Regions from separate parts of the Mesorhizobium cantuariense genome, predicted to be linked through region 1. Evidence: predicted binding sites of a transcription regulator. Region 1 holds the regulator's gene; the other holds the start of a gene.
The links. Region 1 encodes LexA, which represses DNA repair genes until DNA is damaged. Its sites were predicted from a motif close to TGTTCNNNNTGTGTTCNG; they were not measured.
Positions count from the first base shown of each region.

Region 2: uvrA (excinuclease ABC subunit UvrA) is a predicted target of LexA. The motif match lies at 2,484-2,501, and genes of this name have one in related genera.

Region 1 covers NZ_JBHRVD010000001.1:3,309,138-3,313,563, forward strand. Annotated here, with positions in the region: gene kynU (kynureninase) at 1-1,135, shown strand, start outside; gene lexA (transcriptional repressor LexA) at 1,583-2,320, shown strand; gene ACFOJ9_RS15915 (ComEC/Rec2 family competence protein) at 2,314-4,426, opposite strand, start outside.
Region 2 covers NZ_JBHRVD010000001.1:3,422,089-3,426,514, reverse strand. Annotated here, with positions in the region: gene uvrA (excinuclease ABC subunit UvrA) at 1-2,334, opposite strand, end outside; gene ACFOJ9_RS16555 (hypothetical protein) at 3,054-3,353, opposite strand; gene ACFOJ9_RS16550 (ATP-dependent Clp protease proteolytic subunit) at 3,443-4,048, opposite strand; gene ACFOJ9_RS16545 (SRPBCC family protein) at 4,077-4,426, opposite strand, start outside.

The DNA of each region.
Region 1 (4,426 bases):
TTCACTTGGGGCAGCGTCGCATGCCGTTTTCGGCGAGCTGCAGCAGGCGGCGACCCAGGAATGGGCCCAGGATCTCATCCGGGCCTGGAATACGGCCGGATGGTTCGAGATGCCGATCGAACTCGGCGATCAACTCGGACGCCTGATTGGAGCCGCGGCCGGCCAGACCGTCGTCTGCGATACGACGTCGACCAACATCTACAAGGTGTTGCATGCTGCGCTGGAGATGCGGCCAGGCCGGTTGGCCATCGTCGCCGAGGGTGACAGTTTTCCCACTGACCTGTACATCGCCGAAGGCGTGGCCTCGACCCGAGACGGCGTCCTGCTGCGCCTCGCGGGCGTCGACGCGCCAACCATCGAAGAGCTGATCGACGAAAGCGTCGCGGTGGTGCTGGTCAACCACGTCAACTACAAATCGGGTGAACTGCGCGACATGGCGGCGCTGACGCGCAAGGCTCATGCGGCCGGAGCGCTGATCGTCTGGGATCTCTGCCACACCGCCGGCGCTCTGCCGGTCGAACTCGACCAAGCAGATGCCGATTTCGCCATCGGCTGCACCTACAAGTATCTTAACGGCGGTCCGGGTGCGCCTGCCTTCATCTATGCCGCGCAGCGTCACCACGGCGAGATCAGCCAGCCACTCAGCGGCTGGTGGGGCCATGCGCGGCCCTTTGCCTTCGAACGGGGGTATGTGGCCGGCACCGGCATCCGCCGCTTTCTGTGCGGCACGCAGCCGGTCCTGTCGATGCGGGCGCTCAAAGGTGCGCTTGCCATCTGGAACGACGTCGACATGGCGGCCTTGCGAAAAAAGAGCGTCGCGCTGACCGAACTGTTCATCCAACTCGTCGAAGCAAAGTGCGGCGCCTATGGTCTCACGCTGGAAAGCACTCGCGACGCGACCAAACGCGGCAGCCAGGTGTCGTTCCTTCACGATCATGGCTATCAAATCATGCGGGCGCTGATCGAGCGCGGGGTGATCGGTGACTTCCGCGCGCCGTCGACCATCCGTTTCGGCTTTACGCCGCTCTATGTCGGCTACAGGGATGTGTGGCTGGCGGTTGAGGCGCTGGAAGACATTCTGCGCACGGGTGCATGGCAGGATCAGCGTTTCGCCGTCAAGGAGGCCGTTACCTGACGCAGCCGTCTCGACGATCCGTTGTCGCCGGCCTCACCTCCTGGTCGGATGTCCGAGGGACGAATTTCCAGCTCACAAATGCGTTCCCCGCCGGGTGCCGCGCTGGCTGCAATAGCTAACCAAGGTTGGCATTTTGGCTTCGTTTCGTTCACGGTAAACGAACGCCCGGAAAGCTGAAAATGCCCCCGGTCGCGGGTCCACCGGCGGCTGATGCCAACCCTAGGGCCGAGGATGGGCCACAGCCCATTAACCATAATAATTTCAATGCCGGCAAGCGCATTATGGCGGCGCGCAATCGTGATGGCGGCCCGCTGGCAACCGCCGAATAATTTCGACCCCCTTAATAAATTCATTAAACTTTAAACAGTTGCAGAACACAACTGGAACAGATAGTGTTTGTTCTGGGTTTGTTTTCTGATTCTGGTTTCAGGTACCCTGGGGGCCGCTATGCTGACGCGCAAGCAACACGAACTGCTGATGTTCATCCATGAACGCCTGAAGGAAAGCGGCATTCCGCCATCCTTCGACGAGATGAAGGAGGCGCTCGACCTTGCCTCCAAATCCGGGATTCATCGGCTGATCACGGCGCTGGAGGAACGCGGCTTCATTCGCCGGCTGCCCAATCGGGCACGCGCGCTGGAAGTGTTGCGGCTGCCGGACTCGATTGCGCCCGGCCTCAACGCGGCAAGAAAGTTCTCTCCCAGCGTCATCCAGGGCAGTCTTGGTCAAGGCGGCCTTGGCCGGCAGATCAAGCCGGCGTCTTCGCGGATGCCTTCGGCCGGCAATGACGACGACGTGGTCTCCGCCGTGTCGATCCCCGTGATGGGCCGCATCGCCGCCGGTGTGCCGATCGATGCCATCCAGCATCAGACACATTCGATCTCGGTGCCGCCGGACATGATCATGGGCGGCGAGCACTATGCCCTGGAGGTCAAGGGCGACTCGATGATCGACGCCGGCATCTTCGACGGCGACACCGTCATCATCCGCAACGCCGATACGGCGAGCCCCGGCGAAATCATCGTGGCGCTGGTGGATGAAGAGGAAGCGACGCTGAAGCGGTTCCGCCGCAAGGGTGCCTCGATTGCCCTTGAAGCCGCCAACCCGGCCTATGAAACGCGTATTTTCGGACCGGACAGGGTTAAGGTGCAGGGCAAGCTCGTCGGCCTGATCCGCCGCTACTGAGGCAGTTGCGGGCTGACCACTGGCTTCTCGGGCCTCTTGAAGGGCGGCAGTCCCCTCGCCTCGCGTGAGAATTTGCGCTGCGCGTGCCAGGGTCGATATGGCCTATCCACCGCGAAGCTGGCCGTCGCCGGTGTGGTTGCCGATTGGCGATCGAAGAAGACGGCCGCACTGCCTTTGCGAGCCAGTTGCCGCTTGGTGATGACGAGAACCAGCGGGTTGTGACAGGCGTCATAGGCGGTGGCGTCATTGATAACGATCAACTCGGCGAAGCCGCAGGCTTTCCAAGTGTCCTTGCGGTCTTCGACATAAGCAATGATGGCACCGGACGGATGCTTGGCCAGACAAACGCCTGAAGTGCAATAGAACGGCGATCCCGGCGGCAGTTCTGTGGCATCCGCGATCTCGAATTGTCCGTCGCCCTTGTCAAACACCTCCGGCACGACAACGGTTTCGGATGTCAGCGCACGTTTCCAGTTGTCGACGGTGAATTCGTTCGGCCTTGCCCGGCTGACCGCGAGTTCGCCGCCACCAATCGGCAACGCAACCAGCCGTGCGTCCTCCGAGATCAGCACATCCGGCGCGCGCGTATCCGAGACGGTCAGCAGGCCGGCAAGCGCGAAGGGAAGGGCTGCGAGCCGCAGCCATGTCGTCGCCATCGTCGCGATGACCAGGGCAATGGTCACCAGCAGGACAGACTGCTGCGAAATCAGCCCAACCCCATCGACAGGCGAACGCTCGGATATCCAACCCGATATGGCGATCATCACCGTCAGGCCCTTGCCCATCAGGTAGAGGGCTGGCCAGTCCAATCCGAACGGCATCAGCAGCGCGCTGGCAACGCCTAGAAACATGACCACTGTCACGATCGGCATGACTGCCAGATTGGCGAACAGGCTGAGCGGCGACACACGCTGAAAATGCCAGATGGCAAACAGCGCTGTGGCGCTGCCGGCGATGATGGAGGTCACGGCAAGGCCGCCCGCCGCCAGCATGAACTTTCGTGTCAGGAAACTTGGCAAGGATCGCTTTGGCGGCGGCGGTCTCGTTTTCCCCGCGCGATGATCCGACCAGCCGGCATAGGCACCGACAAGTGCTGCGGTCGCGGCGAACGACATCTGGAAACTCGGGCCGACCACCTCGTGCGGCGACACCATAATGACGGCGATCGCCGAAATCGCCAGATTGCGCATGGTGAGTGCTGCCCGATCGAACAGCACGGCAATCAGCATCACCGCCAGCATGATGAAGCTGCGCTCGGCGGCAACGACGACGCCGGAGATGATGAGATAGGCGGCGATCGAGAACAATGCCACTGCGGCGGCATATTTCTTGACCGGACGACGCGCGGAAAAGTCCGGAAACAAGGCGAAGGCACCGCGCAGCAACCCCATGATGGTGCCGGCGACCAGCGCCATGTGCAGTCCGGAAATGGAGATGATGTGGTAGATGCCGGTACGCCGCATCGTTTCATTGATTTCATCGGGAATGCCGGCGCGCACGCCGACGATCAGCGCCGCGGCGATCTCGCCTTCGGCGCCGCCGACGCTGCCCCTGATGTGGTCGGCAATGCCTTCACGGGCTTTTTCTATCCTTGAGGAAAGGTGGGCCGACAGCGGCATGTCGTCGTCATCGGTGACGGCAAGTTTTGGATTGCCGAGAAAGAACCCGCTGCCGCCGATGCCGGCGAAATAGCTGTCGAAGGAGAAGTCGTAGCTGTCCGGCCGCACCGGCCCGGTCGGCGGCAACAGCTTGACGTAGCCGGTGATGAGGGAGCCGGCGGTCATGCCGTCCGGGATCTTGCGTGCCGAAAGCCGCACCCGCTTCGGCGCATAGCGCAATTTCGGCCGAGCGGTCGACGTCACGTCGATGGTCAGCCGGATACGACCGCTCTCCATCCGGTCGAGCGAGACGACGCGGCCGGTGACTTGCGTCGAGATTTCCGAGCCCAGCATCTGCGTGCCCGCGCGCCACGTCTCGACCTTTGCGGCGAGCAGCCCGAGCGCGCACAAAAGCGCGGCCATGAAGCACAGATGGGTTTTCGGCCAGGAACGCGAGACCAGCGCACAGAGCGCCGCGAGGGCGACGAACGCGACCGGTTTCGCAAAG
Region 2 (4,426 bases), 110 kb from region 1:
GGGCAGGAAGTGCATCTCGATCTTGATGACGCCGTCGCCCTGGCAGGCCTCACAGCGGCCGCCCTTGACGTTGAACGAGAAGCGTCCCGGCTGATAGCCGCGCGCCTTGGCTTCGGGGAGGCCGGCGAACCAGTCGCGTATCGGCGTGAAGGCGCCGGTATAGGTGGCGGGGTTGCTTCGCGGGGTCCGTCCAATCGGCGACTGGTCGATGTCGATGACCTTGTCGAGGAATTCGAGGCCCTCGATGCGGTCGTGGTCGGCCGGATGTTCGCGCGAGCCCATGATGCGGCGCGAGGCCGCCTTGAACAGCGTCTCGATCAGGAAGGTCGACTTGCCGCCGCCCGACACGCCGGTCACGGCGGTGAAGGTGCCGAGCGGGATTTCGGCAGTGACGTTCTTCAGATTGTTGCCGCGTGCGCCGACGATCTTCAGGCGGCGGTTCTTCTTCGCCTCACGCCTGGCGCCGGGCGTCGCCACTTCAAGCGCGCCCGACAGGTATTTGCCGGTGATCGAATTGGGATTGGCCATGACCTGCTGCGGCGTGCCCTGGGCGATGATCTCGCCGCCATGGATGCCGGCAGCCGGGCCCATGTCGACGACATAGTCGGCATGCAGGATGGCGTCCTCGTCATGTTCGACGACGATCACCGTGTTGCCGATGTCGCGCAGATGCTTCAGCGTATCGAGCAGGCGCGCATTGTCGCGCTGGTGCAGGCCGATCGATGGCTCATCCAGCACATAGAGCACGCCGGTGAGGCCGGAGCCGATCTGCGACGCCAGACGGATGCGCTGGCTCTCGCCACCCGACAGCGTGCCGGAATTGCGCGACAGGGTCAGATAGTCGAGCCCGACATCGTTGAGGAAGCGCAGCCGCTCACGGATTTCCTTCAAGACGCGCACCGCGATCTCGTTCTGCTTGTCGTTGAGTGACGCCGGCAGGTCGGTGAACCACTGGTCGGCCTTGCGGATGGAAAGCTCGGTGACTTCGCCGATGTGCCTGCCGGCGATTTTCACCGCCAGCGACTCAGGCTTCAGCCGATAGCCCTTGCAGACCGGGCAAGGCGTGGCCGACATGAAGCGCTCGATTTCCTCGCGCATCCAGGCGGATTCGGTCTCTTTCCAGCGCCGCTCGAGATTGGGGATGACGCCTTCGAAGGTTTTCGTCGTCTTGTAGGAGCGTAGGCCGTCATCGTACTGGAAGGTGATCTCGCGCTCGCCGGTGCCGCGCAGGATGGCTTCCTTTGCCTCTTCGGTCAGATCCTTGAACTTGTCGCCGAGCTTGAAGCCAAAGGCTTTGCCCAGCGCTTCCAGCGTCTGCGCGTAATAGGGCGAGGTCGACTTGGCCCACGGGCTGACGGCGCCGTCGCGCAGCGAGATGTTTTCGTCGGGCACGATCAGATTGCCGTCGATGGCGCGCTGGCTGCCGAGCCCGTCACAGGTCGGGCAGGCACCGAACGGGTTGTTGAACGAGAACAGCCGCGGTTCGATTTCCGGAATGGTGAAGCCGGAGACCGGGCAAGCAAATTTTTCCGAGAACAGGATGCGCTCATGCGTCTCGTTCTTCGACTTGTTGACCGAATCCTCGCCGGTCTGGCTGGAATCGAGCGGCTTGTCGGCGAATTCGGCGACCGCCAGCCCTTCGGCCAGCTTCAGCGCGGTTTCGATGGAGTCGGCAAGCCGCGTTGCCAGATCGCCGCGCACGACGATACGGTCGACGACGACGTCGAGGTCATGCTTGTACTTCTTGTCGAGCGCCGGCACGTCGGCGATCTCATAGAAGACGCCGTCGACCTTGACGCGCTGAAAGCCCTTCTTCTGCAGTTCCAGCAGTTCCTTGCGGTACTCGCCTTTGCGGCCGCGCACCATCGGCGCCAGGATGAACAGGCGCGTGCCTTCCTCGACTGCCAGCACGCGGTCGACCATCTGCGAAACCGTCTGGCTCTCGATCGGCAGGCCGGTGGCCGGCGAATAGGGGATGCCGACGCGCGCGAACAGAAGCCGCATGTAGTCGTAGATTTCGGTGACGGTGCCGACGGTCGAACGCGGGTTCTTCGAGGTCGTCTTCTGCTCGATCGAGATGGCAGGCGACAGGCCGTCGATCTGGTCGACATCAGGCTTCTGCATCATTTCGAGGAATTGCCGGGCATAGGCCGACAGGCTTTCGACATAGCGGCGCTGGCCTTCGGCGTAGATGGTGTCGAAGGCGAGCGACGATTTGCCGGAACCCGACAGGCCGGTCATGACAATCAGGCTGTCACGCGGCAGGTCGAGATCGACATTCTTCAGATTGTGTTCGCGCGCCCCGCGAATGGAAAGATATTTATGGTCGGCCATCGCCGGTCGCCGCCTCAGAATCTGGAATTTCCTGGAATGGCGGGTTTTCCCGGCCATCCCCTATGTAGGTAGTTTTGCCGCCACGTCGAGAGACGCCACAATTCCCGACAAAAGCGTTTAAGCGTCTTTCGCGTGAACGGGCAAGCGGAAAGAACAAAGGCCGAACACGCTCCTGACAAAGCTGTGCAAAAACTGACTTGCACGTAACCTCCCAGCGATCACATTTTTCGGTAACCGGCTATTGATGGTTGACGCCACGGACTCAGGGGCGCAGTCTCCAGCAGTCAACGAAGCCGGCCGTCTTTCGATGGTCTCGCCGCGCAGAGGCGGCCTGCGAGACGCCGCAGGCATTCGCGATTTGTGCTTCGAATTGACAACAATCGCAACGGACAGAGGAGCGGAGCTATGACGCCACCGGATCGTCCCCTAGGGTTCCAGTTGTCACTGGAGCCGCGGCAGGCATAAGTGCCAGGGTTTAGCGTTTGCGCCACCCGACAAACCGTGACCTGCCATATCCCGTAAAAATTAGAGACTGCTAGTCGGATCGTCGGCTGAATGCCGCGGTGCATCCGAAATCAAACGCCGGCAGTACACTCCCGGTAAAATTGGATTTGAGATCCAAAAAGGCCCCGTCCGTTCGCGCAAAGCACGGCGGGGCCATTTTTATGTGCGGATTGTCTTGTTGGCGATAGGCGCAGCACGCCGGCACATACGCACTATCAGTGGCGCGGCAGACCGATTGAGCCGGCGCCGACATCGACGGTGATGCTGCCGGAAATCCTGACGTCCGTATCGCCGATCTTGAACTGACCGTTGCCGTTGCTGGGAAACGCGTCATCGGGTTCGGGCTTGGGAGCCGGCTTGGCGATGCGATAGTCGCCGGTCACGCCGGGCAGGGTGCCTTTCTGCGCCGGCGAACTGTCCTCGGCAAAAGCCGCTCCGCTCACGAGGCCGGCAAAAGCGAGCACCACAACGGCGATGATGCGGTGCAATGGTCTGGGCGGATGAGTGTCGGTCATCTCAGGACTATAGTGACGTGCCGGCGACGGGACCAGACCAGCATCGTCAAATCTTCGGCAACCGGCAGGAGCCGGATAGGCCCCTGTCTTTACGCCGCCTTTTTGCGCGTGTCGAAAACGTGGTCGACGATGCCCCAGGCCTGGGCCTCTCGGGCCGTCATGAAGTGATCGCGATCCAGCGTGCGCTCGACCTCTTCATAGGTACGGCCGCAATGCTGCGCGTAGAGCTCAGCCATGTGCCGTTTCGTCCGGCCGATGCGCTCGGCATGGCGCTGGATGTCGGAGGCCTGGCCCTGGAACCCGCCCAGCGGTTGGTGCAGCAGGATGGTGGCGTTCGGCAGCGAGATCCGACGTCCCGGTGTGCCTGCCATCAGCAGGAACGAGCCCATCGAGGCGGCAAAGCCCATGCACACGGTCGACACCGGGCAGCTGATATATTGCATCGTGTCGTAGATGGCGAAACCGCTGGTCACCACGCCGCCCGGCGAGTTGATGTAGAGCGAGATCTCCTTGTCGGGATTGTCCGATTCCAGCGACAGCAACTGCGCGCAGACCAGCGCCGAGATGTCGTCGTTGATCTCGCCGTTGATGAAGACGATGCGCTCGCGCAGCAGCCGTGAGAAGATGTCGAAGGCACGTTCGCCGCGGCTCGATTGCTCGATCACCATCGGCACCAGACTGGCAAGGCCGCTCATTGTATGTCTCCGTTGCTGTGTATGTCGCTCAGGCTGCAAGCAGCAAGAGGCGAGGCGTGTTTGCGGCGATTGGCTTGCGGGAAGCGGTTGCGTCGAGCGAAAGCCGGCAGCTGGCACCGGCCATGGCAACCGCGGGCACTGTCATCCGGGCGAAGCCGTCATGGACGATGCGCAGATGCGTGCCGCCGGAAACCGTGCGGGCGAGTGTGAAGGTGACAATGCTGTCCAATGGGCTGTCGAGCGGATCCTGCCGCGCCGCATCGCCTGGCTGCAAGCGCTCCCGCCAGGAATAGCGCAACAGCCGTTCGGGCTCGGCGTCGAGGATTTCGCATTCGATCGGCGCATTCGGTCCGGCGAAGGCAAAACGGTTGCCGATCT